3 regions of the Paenibacillus sp. CCS19 genome follow, and region 2 is predicted to be linked to each of the others. Evidence: riboswitches for the same ligand, from Rfam matches in the RefSeq annotation. Region 2 holds a riboswitch; each other region holds the start of a gene.
What was found. Region 2 has a riboswitch for cyclic di-AMP ahead of SBI19_RS23280 (resuscitation-promoting factor). Riboswitches for the same ligand answer to the same signal wherever they lie in the genome.
Positions count from the first base shown of each region.

Region 1: another riboswitch for cyclic di-AMP. It lies ahead of SBI19_RS17235 (APC family permease); the one in region 2 lies ahead of SBI19_RS23280 (resuscitation-promoting factor).
Region 3: another riboswitch for cyclic di-AMP. It lies ahead of SBI19_RS04630 (C40 family peptidase); the one in region 2 lies ahead of SBI19_RS23280 (resuscitation-promoting factor).

Region 1 is NZ_BTCK01000024.1:89,029-93,241, reverse strand. It holds gene SBI19_RS17240 (PadR family transcriptional regulator) at 1-68, opposite strand, end outside; gene SBI19_RS17235 (APC family permease) at 347-2,173, opposite strand; cyclic di-AMP (ydaO/yuaA leader) riboswitch at 2,268-2,424, opposite strand; gene SBI19_RS17230 (FixH family protein) at 2,607-3,005, opposite strand; gene SBI19_RS17225 (class I SAM-dependent methyltransferase) at 3,233-3,802, shown strand.
Region 2 is NZ_BTCK01000042.1:42,209-46,421, forward strand. It holds gene rsmA (16S rRNA (adenine(1518)-N(6)/adenine(1519)-N(6))-dimethyltransferase RsmA) at 1-797, opposite strand, end outside; gene rnmV (ribonuclease M5) at 801-1,367, opposite strand; gene SBI19_RS23280 (resuscitation-promoting factor) at 1,489-2,640, opposite strand; cyclic di-AMP (ydaO/yuaA leader) riboswitch at 2,881-3,083, opposite strand; gene SBI19_RS23285 (TatD family hydrolase) at 3,264-4,049, opposite strand; gene SBI19_RS23290 (HD domain-containing protein) at 4,101-4,213, opposite strand, start outside.
Region 3 is NZ_BTCK01000003.1:229,733-233,945, forward strand. It holds gene SBI19_RS04620 (ABC transporter permease) at 1-84, opposite strand, end outside; gene SBI19_RS04625 (ABC transporter ATP-binding protein) at 81-1,139, opposite strand; gene SBI19_RS04630 (C40 family peptidase) at 1,585-2,088, opposite strand; cyclic di-AMP (ydaO/yuaA leader) riboswitch at 2,093-2,254, opposite strand; gene SBI19_RS04635 (hypothetical protein) at 2,473-3,291, opposite strand; gene SBI19_RS04640 (M1 family metallopeptidase) at 3,307-4,213, opposite strand, start outside.

The DNA of each region.
Region 1 (4,213 bases), on a different contig from region 2:
TACAAAGTAACCAGTATATAAAAATACGCCTCCGTCAGCGGAAGCAAATCCTGCACGGAATCCTTCATGCCCTCACCTCTTATTCATAGCGTTCAATGCAATGGTCTACCGTATAGTAGATCGTTCACCTATATATTGACGTACGTTATATCTACTATCGATATATCGTACATCGATATAGTATCATTAGCAAACTTGTATGTCAACGAGTTCCATGTATGAGGTTGGCAAACAGGCTTTCTCCACTCTTCCTGGACAATCTGATTGAAAGGCAACGATAAACGCAACAAGGCCATCCTTCGATAAAGGATGGCCTTGTGTATGGTTAGTTGATCGTAACAAGAGCTTACTTTTTCAAATGATAAGGCACCGTCGTAAGGACGACGCTGGAGTGGTACAGCAGCCGAGTGCGCAGATAGAAGCTGGTCTGGTTGTGCAGGATGTTGTGCCAGCCTTTCTTCGGTATGAACTGCGGAATGATGACCGTTACCTGATGATTCGATTCCTTCGCCTTCCGCTCAACCGTATCAACGAACTTCAGCAGCGGTTGAACGATGCTCCGATATGGAGAATGCAGCGTAACGAGTCGAACATCCGGCATGAAGTCCTCCCATTTGCGCTCGAAGATCGCTTCCTCATCCCGCTCGAACGGGATATAGACGGCAATGATCTGTGCCGGCCCCAGCGATTTGGCATATTTGAGCGATTGCTCCACGACATGCGTAATGCCCGATACCGGAAGAATGATGACATTGCCTTCAATCGGCAAGACCGGTTCGCTCGTCGCGCGGCTCAGCTGTTCGCCAATCGCTTCATAGTGCTTGTTGATGCGATGCAGAACGAAGATAAGCACCGGCAGGAAGATGAGAATCGGCCATACATGCGAGAACTTCGTCAGGAAGAAAATAATCGACACCGTAAAGCTGATCAGCGCGCCGACGCCGTTAATCGTCAGCTTCGTCACCCAGCCTTTCGGCTTCTCGCGAATCCACTTCACCATCATCCCTGTCTGCGACAACGTGAACGGAATGAATACGCCAACCGCATAGAGCGGAATCAATTGATCCGTCTGCCCTTTGAACAGGATGATCAGCAGGATCGACAGTACGGCCAAGCTAATAATGCCGTTGGAGTAACCAAGACGGTCGCCCCGAGCCGTGAACATGCGCGGAATGAACTTATCTTTGGCAAGGTTGACCGCCAACAGCGGGAACGCCGAGTAGCCCGTATTCGCCGCAAGCACCAGAATGAGTGCCGTTGTGCCTTGGATGAAGAAGTACATGAAATGACGTCCGAACGTATCCTCCGCAATCTGCGACACGACGGTGACTTCAGCCTTCGGCGAAATGCCGTAGTAGTAAGCCAGGAAGACGATACCCGCAAACAACACAGCCAGCAGCACACCCATTGCGGACAACGTCTTCGCCGCATTGTTCGGCTCCGGCGACTTGAAGTTCGGGATCGCGTTCGAGATCGCCTCGACGCCCGTCAACGCCGAGCTGCCGGATGCGAATGCCTTGAGCAGCAGGAACAAGCTGATTCCCGCGACATGCGTGCCCATCGGCGCATGAAGCTCAGGCGCCACGCCGCCCGTTGCGATATTGTACAAGCCCGCCCCGATCAGAATGAACAGCGCCAGCACGAACAGATAAACCGGATACGCCAGAATGGACGCGGATTCCGTTACGCCGCGCAGATTGAGCAGCGTGATGAGCAGAACGAATATGATAGCTATTAGAACGGTGTGTTCGTGCAAACTCGGGAACGCCGATGTAATCGCATCTGTACCTGCCGACACACTAACCGCAACAGTCAGAATATAATCGACCAGCAGCGATACGCCCGCCACCAGCCCTGGGTATTTGCCGAGATTTTGCTTCGAGACGACATAAGCGCCGCCGCCATGCGGATAAGCGAATATAATTTGCCGATACGATAAAATAAGTGCGGTCAACAGCACCAGAACGCCGATGCCGATCGGAATCGAATACCAGAAAGCGGTCATACTAACCGCAACGAGTGCGATTAATATTTGTTCAGGGCCATAAGCCACCGACGACAACGCGTCCGATGACAGGATAGCCAAAGCTTTCGTTTTGTTCAACCGCTGTTCGCCGAGCTCGGTCGACTTGAGCGGGCGTCCGATTATGACGCGTTTTAGACTTGCAATCACGAGCAATCCCCCCACGACTTTCTTGCATTTCTCTATTTTTGCGCAGCAAAAAACCGCAAGGCTTCTCCTTGCGGTTATCAATAACCGAAGTCGTGTCCCCCCTCAACAACGCTTACGAGGTTAGCTGTCGGATTCGGGCGGTTGAAGTCGCCCTACGGTGCGTGAACACCGATTCACCCCGGGCGCCATTATGCTGCATGAGCGCCGTTGGTTCCCCCGTTTTCCTTTCAGAAATTCAGCGAATATGTGATGCGCTAATCATAACGCCATCACCTATTGCTGTAAAATCGCGTTTTGGGGCAAAAAAGATAAGAATGATTGTAGCTGCAAGAATGTAAACGCTTGCTATGGTGTGTCTTGTCGATTATTTAAGCTAGAGCTGTCATTATCTCGTGCTTGCGCATATTGTCACACAATTCAGTCGACCGTACAGTTATTGCACATCGAGTTTTTTCTTCTTCGTGATATGAAGTTCGCCTTGCATCACATGAAGATAGATCGTATAGGTTCCCGGCGCTTCAAACGTATAATTCGTTACATACTGACCATCCCCTGCCTCGGTCGTCTTCACATATTCAGGCAGTCCTTTGTTATCCGGCTTGCGAATGTCGACCTGAATATCTGGCGTTATATCAGCGCTCAGTCCCGTCGTCTGTACGATCAGCTTGACCGCCTCATTGGCCTTCACTACCGCCGGATCGCTCGCGAACTCGACCGTCACATCCTTCGGATCGACTTCCCCTTCCTGCGCTGCCGCTCCGCATCCTGCCAAGCCCCATACGAGTACCAATATAACTGCAATCGTCAGCCATCTTGTCGATTTCATTGCCATCCGTCCTTCCTCCTATTGCTATGCACCAACATTATACCCCCAGATCGGTACAGCTAGTTGGAAAGTAACGAGATCGTCAAATTTGACCATTCCGTGACTAGGGTCACAATGTGCGCGAAGTCACCTTCCTGAAGTAACATAATGGCATACGCTCGTCACATTAGACCATTCAGTGTACACCATGGCATCTTCTATACTATTGTCAAAAATAAGGAGGTCGCCGCCACATGCCACCCTCATCTGAACCCATTCGCGTCGTAATCGGCGCAGGAGCTTCGAATAACAATCCGGATTGGCTGCTGACGCAGCAATCCGAGCTAGATCTGCTGCGGCGTGACGATTGGGCTGCTAAGTTCCGGTCTGCTTCCCTGTCGGCTATACTAGCCGAACATGTTTGGGAGCATCTCAACTTCGAAGAAGGCGTTCAGGCAGCGCGTGTCTGCTTCGAATATTTGAAGCCAGGCGGTTATGTGCGCTGCGCCGTGCCGGACGGGTATTTTGCAGATGAGAATTACCAGCGGATCGTGCAAATCGGCGGACCTGGCCCTGCCGACCATCCTGCCGCCAGCCACCGCATCGTTCATAACTATCGGACGCTGACCGCCATGTTCGAAGCCGCTGGATTCGAGGTGCGTCTGCTCGAGTATTGCGATGAGGATGGTCAATTCCATTACGAGGAGTGGGATGCCGAGAAGGGCTTCATCTACCGTTCTCTTCGTTATGACCACCGCAATCAAGAGGGCAAGCTTGGCTTCGTCTCGCTTATTGTGGATGCGAGGAAGCCGGATGATCGCTGAAGATCGACATATGAGGGGGAAACTATCTCAATGGAGAGGAAGTTAGCGAGGTAAACACACACTTATCTCTCTGGGCAGTACTTTCGAGCATTGAGGTGCGTGTAAACCACGCTTATCCTCGCTCTATATACGATATCACCACGGCAGGTGTGTGCTAAGTGGGGATTGGCCACGCTTAGCGCACGCTGAGCAGCGTTCGTGTTCATATAGGTGTGGGTAAACCACACTTAGTCTGGGTCTACATACAATATCACCTCGGCAGGTGTGTGCTAAGTGGGGATAGGCCACGCTTAGCGCACGCTGAGCAGCGTTCGTGTACATATAGGTGTGGGCAAACCACACTTATTCTCACTCTACTTACGATATCACCACGGCAGATGTGTGCTATGTGGGGATATGTCACACTTAGCG
Region 2 (4,213 bases):
GTAGTCAACGTTTCACGCTGGTCTTTGCCGAGCCAGGACGATAGGTTGTTCATGAGCGTCTTGCGGCGCTGTGCGAAGGATGACTGCACCACGCGGAAGAAATGCGCCTCGTCCGGCGTTTCGACAGCGGGCTTATCCCGCAGCGCCAGCTTGATCACTGCCGAATCGACATTGGGCTGCGGGATGAACACCGTATGCGGTACGATGCATACGATGCTCGGTACGCAGTAATATTGCACGGCGACGCTCAAGCTGCCATAATCCTTGCCGCCTGGCTTGGCCGCCATTCGGTCTGCAACTTCCTTCTGGATCATAACGACGATATTCTCCAGCGGCAGCCGTTCCTCTAGCAGCTTCATAAGAATCGGGGTTGTCACGTAGTAAGGTAGATTCGCCACTACGCTGACGCCTGACACATCATTGAAGCGCTCTGCGAACAGCTGATTCAGATCCAGCTTGAGCACGTCCGCATGAATAACCTCAACGTTATCTTCGCCTGCGAGCGTATCGCGCAGAATCGGAATGAGACGGTTGTCGATCTCTACTGCCGTCACCTTGCCAGCCGATTGAGCCAGATGCTGCGTGAGTGCGCCAATACCTGGTCCAATCTCGAGTGCACCTTTGGTCGAATCAAGCTCAGCAGCCGACACGATTTTGTGCAGGATGTTCTGGTCGATTAGAAAGTTCTGTCCAAGACTCTTCTTGAACTCGAAGCCGTATTTCTTCACGATATCGCGTGTCCGCGAAGGGGTAGCTACCTCTACCGCCGTATTCTTCTTCTGTTCATTGCTGCTCATTAACTAGCCACGCTCCTGTTCCAGCTGCTGTTCCATTTGCCGCCATGCTTCTATAAACTCCGTCTTCGTAATTCGGAAGCTGACGCATCGTTTGTAGAAGGTTTTGCCGTTCGCATAACCGATTCCGAGCAGCTTGCCAATTACCTCTCGACGCTCAGACGCCTGAGGATGAACGGTAAGTCCCGCTTCTATAATATCGTCCCAAGTTACTTCGACCGATCCGCCTTCTCCTGCCAGCTGCTCCGTTCGCACATTAGCCAGCGCTTTGCGAATGGCTTCCGGCGATGCATTTTCGACACCGATATCGCCTTTGTACATCGCTTCCTCCTGAGGAAGAAACGCATGCTTGCAGCCGGGAACACGCTGCGCGACGATACGCCGAATGCGTTCACCTGCATGATCCGGATCTGTAAAAATAATAACGCCGCGGCGTTCCATAGCAAGCTCAACCCGCTTCAGCACCTGTTCGCCGATCGCAGAGCCGCCGGTTTCTATTGTATCTGCCTCGACAGCGCGCTTAATAGCCGTCGTATCGTCTTTGCCTTCAACCACAATTATTTCTTTAATCATCTTGCGCCATTCCTTCCCGCGAGCATACAAAAAGAAGAGGCATCGCCTCTTCTTATGATGGCATATTTGGCTGTGAATTACGATACATATCTGATACTGCTATCGGATAACGCGACACCCACTAGCTGGAGGACGGTTTGTTAGGCCCGATGATGTACACCGTATAGCCTTTCTTCGAACCGAACTCTTCCGCGTAGTCTTCGCTCTCGTAATAAACGTCGATCTTGTTTCCTTTAACCGCGCTTCCCTTATCCTCCGCACGACGGAATCCGATGCCTTCGATGTATACCCACCAACCGATCGGAATAACGTTAGGGTCAACGGCAATCGTCCGTCCTTCCTTCACTTTCGTGCCGGAAGCGGTAATGCCGTATTGCGGATGGTTCGCGCTCTTGCCCGTCGACTTCACGCCGGCGGAATAGGCCGTAAGCGTAACATTCTTCAGCACTTTCTTCGCCTTGAAGGAAATGCCTTTCAAAGATACCGTCTGCGGGCCGCTCGAAGCCTTGGCCGATAATGTCGTAACCTTCGGCTGCGCCTTCTTCGTACCGACAGCAACCACTTGGCTAACCGCCGGCCGCTGTACGGCTTTCTCGACGAGCGCTGTCGATACGAGCTTGCCGTCCTCGTACACGCTCTCGAATTGTTTCACAACGACACCATCAGTGCCGCTCTTAACCGTCTTCTCCTTACCCTGCTCAAGGGTAGGATCTTCTTGCTTCACGATCGTGAAAGGAACCGTATGCTGGGAGCTCGTTACTTTACGCTCCACACGTACGACCTTCACCGCCATGTTCGGTGTCAGGTCAGCCGTCAGCGCCGGATATACTTTGTCGTAGCTACGAACCGGAATATTTAATTCCTCGATCGCCGCTTGCACGGTATCCTCGGTCGTGTACACAGTCCAAGTCTTGCCATCAGCTGTTACGGTCACTGGATTCGCCGTGTCGATGACGACACGATCTCCATCCTTAATCGCTGCATTCAAAGGGATCGACACCTTATCATGCGGCCCAACCGTAATAGCTTGTTCATCCAGTAGGCGTTGCAGGACCCATTGCTTCGTTTTCACGATGCTCTCTTGTCCATTCACTACTACGGAGACGCTTCTCTCAGCCGTTCCGTACAACAACACCAATAACATGAAAGTCATAGCGATTGAGATAATTATACTCAATGTGATTAACCGCACGTTTTCATGCTTCCATCGCAATGCGAATGACATGCTGGATGATCGTTTCCCATGGGTGTCCTCTTGCGGAATTACGCCCACTTCTTCGGTCCTCCTTCAAAGTCCCGCCGTCGAGTGTTTCGCATGATACAATTGACGCGACTATAGTATATTGGCATGACGAATCATGCTATCCAGTCCCTCTCACCTTCACCTCCATTGCTAACCCTATGTCGACGTAAACTTCTTTATTCGAAAAGAAAAGAAGCCATCGACAGAGGATCATCTGCTTCGTGGCTTCCCGTTTGGTCGCGACTAAACATGGAAAGTGGGATTCGAAGGTTGATCTCTCTATTTCGCTTACGAGGTTAGCTGTCGGGTTCGGGCAAGAGAGTTGCCCTATCGTCACATTGCAGCGGATCGACCGCTATGCAATGCTTCCAAATTCACCCCATCGGTTATGCTTCCATGCGCACAAATCACTGTGCAGCATTTCCACATATGGTTCCCCCGTTCTCCGTTAGGAGATTAAGCGTACTACTGGAAATCCAATACATTGTGTAAGTTCTGAAATGAATCATACCCCGTGTTCGCATGCATTGTAAAGAACAGATAAAAGACGATTTAAACGATATTTAAGGAAATTCAGCGAAAAGAGAAGCGGTTTTGGGGACAAAATCAACTTTTATCACGCGTAAGGTCCCGATTCCTCACGATTTCAGCCATTATTGATCAAAACGGAAACATTTTCTAGCGTTTAGAGACGTTAAATATCCAATTTCTTCAACGCTCATTCCTTTAATTGCCGCAGCGGCATCAGCTACCAGTGCGACATAGGAGGACTCATTTCTCTTCCCTCTATAAGGGTGCGGTGCCAAATAAGGGGAGTCCGTTTCGATGAGCAGACGGTCGTCCGGCACTCGTGAAAGCACTTCCTTTGGAACCCTTGCATTGGTAAATGAAACCGGTCCGCCGAACGAAATATAGAAGTTCATATCGAGACAAGCTTTGGCCGTTTCCCAGCTGCCGGAGAAGCAGTGCATAATGCCTCCGACCTCTTCCGCCTTCTCTTCCTTCAATATACGTACGACGTCCTCCGAAGCATCTCGGTTATGAATGACGATCGGTTTACCGACTTTGCGCGCCAGACGGATCTGCTCGCGGAATACGCGATGCTGGACATCCTTCGGTGAAGTATCCCAGTGGTAATCGAGACCGATTTCACCGATAGCCACAACCTTCGGATGCGACATCAGCGACTCGATCCATTCGAGATCTCCCTCCTGCATATGGATGCTCTCAACAGGGTGCCAGCCAACAGCCGCATAGATAAAATCATGCTTTTCCGCCAATGCCATCGTCGTCGGAATCGTTTCGCGGTCAAACCCGATATTCACCATAATTTCGACACCCGCTTCTCTTGCTCGTGCGATAACTTCCTCACGGTCATTGTCGAATTTGTGATTGTCCAAGTGCGTATGCGTATCAATTAATGTAACTTTTCCGTTCATGTTGTCTTACTTTCTCCTTCCTATATATAAAACGTTTATTTTCTTCGAGTTCTAATAGCCAAAAATCGCGCGTATGCGGGCGTCGAGCCTATGCGCAACCGGACGCAGCAGATCGTCTGGGAAATACCAGCGATGCTTGTCCTGATGCAAGCCGGTCAGCGAAC
Region 3 (4,213 bases), on a different contig from region 2:
GTAGGCCAGCGTGTTCTGCATCGCTCGGGTCGCAATGCCCGTATAGGCCCGCCATGAACGTGGAAGCCGAAGCCATGCGTTCATCGACGGTTCGCCTCCCTTCCAGCGGCTGTTTGTTTGCTTCCTTGCTGCTCGTCGAGGGAGATGTGGCCCTCGTATACTTGCTTGATGACATGCTCGATGCCAGGTTCGTCGATCCGGAAGTCGACGACTTCCCCGCAGCGCATGACGGCAGAAGCGACTTCGCTCGCTGTAATGTGGAAGCGGTCGAATCGCAGCGATACATGCTGCCGTTCCAACTTCTCTGCCGTTACCTTCGGCATACGGTCCAGCGCTTCGCGAAGCGCAGGCAGGTCGGCGCTCTCCAGCTGGAAGTGAATGACCCGCTCGCGGGCGAAACGGTCTTTCACCGCAGCAAGCGTGCCATCGTAGATGAGGCTGCCTTGGTCGATAATGACGAGACGGTTGCACAGGTCTTCGATGTCGCCGAGGTCGTGCGTAGTCAGCATGACGGTCGTCCCGCGTTCTTTGTTGGATGAACGGATAAATTCGCGTATGCGCTGCTTCACGGCAATGTCGAGACCGATCGTCGGCTCGTCAAGGTAGACAGTGCGCGGATTATGCAGAAGTGCAGCGGCCAGATCGGCGCGCATCCGCTGACCGAGCGACAGCTTGCGAGCGGTCAGGTGGAGGAAATCCTCCATGCCGAGCAGCTCGATGAATTGATCCAGGTTGCGTTTGTACAGCGCTTCTGGAATCTCATAAATATCTTTCAACAGCGAGAACGTTTCGGAGATCGGAATATCCCACCACAACTGCGTTCGCTGACCGAACACGGCGCCGATTGTACGTGCATTCTCCATTCGGTTGCGATACGGATCAATGCCGCCGACGCTGATGGTGCCGGAACTTGGGATGAGAATGCCGGTCAACATCTTGATTGTTGTCGACTTGCCTGCACCGTTCGGGCCGACATAAGCGACCGTCTCGCCTTCCTCAATGTCGAGGTTAATGCCTGCGACAGCCGTTTTATCGACATACTTCTGGGAGAACAGGTGCTTGACCGCTCCTGCTAAACCAGGCTCTTTCACCGCTTGTCGAAACTGCTTCGTCAGCTGACGAATTTCAATGAAGCTCATCGGATGACCCCTCTCCGTTGTCTGCTCAGACTGCAAATCATCACCAGTGGAATGATAAGAATTCCATAATATATGAAATAGTAAAGTAAATTCGGGGAAAAGAATAGTAGAAATAACAACGTGGTTGTTTATTTCATGAGACCAGCGTATATAAATGTATGCTAAAGTTTGCGGACGGCGAGCGGAGGGGAGTTAGAGTACATTAATGTGTGCGCTATCGGGCGTCGGAGGCGGATGGCGGCAGGTTAGAGAACAAAAAAGTGCGTTAAAGTGTGCGAATGGCGAGCTGCAGAGAGTTAGAATACATAAATGTGTCCTGTCATGCGAGGCTAACGTGGCGGCGGCACCTCCACGGTCGACTTGCAATAAACAACAAAACCCGCTCGATCCCGAGCGGGTTTTGTTGTTGGCATGGCGAACCATGCATATCATGCAGCTGTGCTTCTTAGTCTACGTCTGGACCGCCATCGGCTTGGTCGGACGGATCATCGGCATACTTCTCATAGGATGTAGCGTTCATGACGCGGCGTGCGCTCAGGTAACGCTTTACATAATAGGAGTCGCTTAGGCTGCTGATTGTAACGCCTTTGGAGGAGGAAGCGTGAGCGAATTTGCCATCGCCAACATAAATGCCGACGTGGGAAACGCCCTTGCCGCTCGTATTGAAGAATACGAGATCTCCTGCACGCAGGTCGTCCTTGGCAACTTTCTGGCCAAGCTTGCTTTGATCATAGGACGAATGAGGCAAAGAAATACCGAACTGCTTAAATACATACATCGTGAAGCCGGAGCAGTCGAAGCCTTTGGACGTCGTGCCAGCTGTCTTGTACGGCGTGCCGTAAACGCTATCAACTACTGTGTCGAGCTTCGAGTCCGCGAAAGCGCTTCCCGCTTGGAAAGCAAGAAGAAGTGCGAGACCCAGGAAAATTGCTGCTATCTTGTTGCGCACGTTAAAGTGCTCCTTCCATTGCCTACGAGGTTAGCTGTGGGGTTCGGTTGAAGGTCCCCTATGATTCCCTCAGGCCAGCCTGTCCAACGGACATGATTGGTCGGGATCAATTCACCCAAGAATGGTTCCCCCGTTTTCGTACACGGAAATTCGGCAGTGTTTGATTGTACAGGGGAATATAATTCGTACTTTTTGAAGAAAATCCTTCCTGCGTGTCGAATTTCTAATAATTCTCATGAATATAGGGGAGTTTTGCTTGGTTTATGAGAGATTCTCTCATTTTAGGGCCGGAAAACACGAAAAAAGACCGCGCTTTCATAGGCGCGGTCCTACTTAAGAATGAGGGAATAAACTCGAAACCTGTCGACTTACGGGCTTGTCAGCTTATGGTTGGGAGCGAGATTGGAGACAGTCATATTGAGCGGCGATCGTCCACACTTTGAGCATCGTCTTCACGAATCGGTAGCCTTGGTGTACTAAGATAGCGAGGAAGCCTGCCCAGACCATCGAAGCGGAGGAGACGAGCAGCCCCGCAGCGCCAACTCCGCACCACATAAGCAGCGATAATCCGAAGTAGGGAATGAAATGCCTTAGTGCCCGCCATAAGCCGTTGAATGCCCCGCTGCCTGAGGCGGAGCCAAGCTGCATGGCAAGGAACAGCAGGTGAAGCAGAATGCCCCATGCAAGCCAGCCGCAAGCGGCGGGCAGCAGCTCGATGATGATGCTCTTCACAGAAGAGCCGGCAAGAGTCGCCGACAGTGCGCGGGGCAGCAGCCAGTAGCCAGGCGCCAGTGCGAGCAGCGTCTCGATCCAATAGAGCATCGTCATCGGCAGCCAGCCGCGGCGCACACCTTGCAGGAAGCGGGTCCCCTGCTCGGTCGAAGCGTGATGCAGGGAATGGAACAACCCTGCATTAAGCAGCGGCGTCAGCAGCATGCGAAGCACGATTAAACCGGCGAATGTCCATAGATAAGGCTGAATGAGATCCGTCTTCATGAGACGGAATTCCGCTTCATACAAGTATAACCGAGCGGCGGAGGCAGGCATCCCGCTGCCGGGATAACGGCGCAGAAGCGGGATAACGATGCCGTCCACAAGACGGTACAGGAAGAAGCCCCATAGCAGCTGATAGACGAATAGTACGATAATCACGTATAGATGACGGACCGTCAGCGACCAGCCGGTTTTCAAATGCTGCTTCATACGAATCGTTCCTCTCTACCAGCCGAGTGCGCCAATGAGGCTGTCAAGCAGCTTCGCGGCGCCGAGGCTCCAGCGTGCCTTCGTCTGATCCGGCAGCTCGGCTTTCAAATAGTTGTTGAAATGTCGATTGTCGAGCACATTCGTATTCTGAGGATCGACAGCTGCCCAATCTAGCGGGGCTGAGTGAACAAACTTGAACTGCATCGTGTTCTCATTGCCATTCCAGCTGCGTGTGACTGTCGTGCCGTCTGTGAACTGGAACTTGACCGGGACAGGGCCGTAGCTGCCGCCTAAACTGCGCACCTGAACGATCGATTCGTATTGAACCGTATCATCCGGCTGGCGAACGGTATGCACATCGATGCTCTCAACCGCGAAGTCAGCCATCAGATCGCCGTATACATATTGACGGAAGTAGTCGCTCCACTTCGTCTTCGTTACCTGTTCCACCACACGTTCGAAATCGGCAGTGGACGGATGGCCGAATTTATATTTCTGGAAGTAGGTGCGCATAATCTTCTGCATCGTTCGATCGCCGACGAGCTTCTCGATGCCGACAAGCACGAGCTTGGCGCGCATGTACACATTTTCCGCATAATGATCGTGGCTGTGGTAGCTCCAAGACAGCTGCTTCAGCGGCGCAGGGTCGGTCATATAGCTGGATTCCAGCGCAAGGTTCGGCAGTACGCCGTATTCGGTTTCCATCACTTTGTCCTCGGCATATGAAGTGAAGCCCTCGTCGAGCCAAGCCTCCTCGAACTCATTGGAAGCGACCATGCCGTACCAATACTGATGTCCGATCTCATGGACGACCGTGCGTTCAAGCGAGTAGCCTGGATTGTCATCCTCGGCAGCGAATGCGGTAATGAGCGTCGGATATTCCATCCCGCCTGCACCGTTGCCTCCGACTGGCGGCACGATA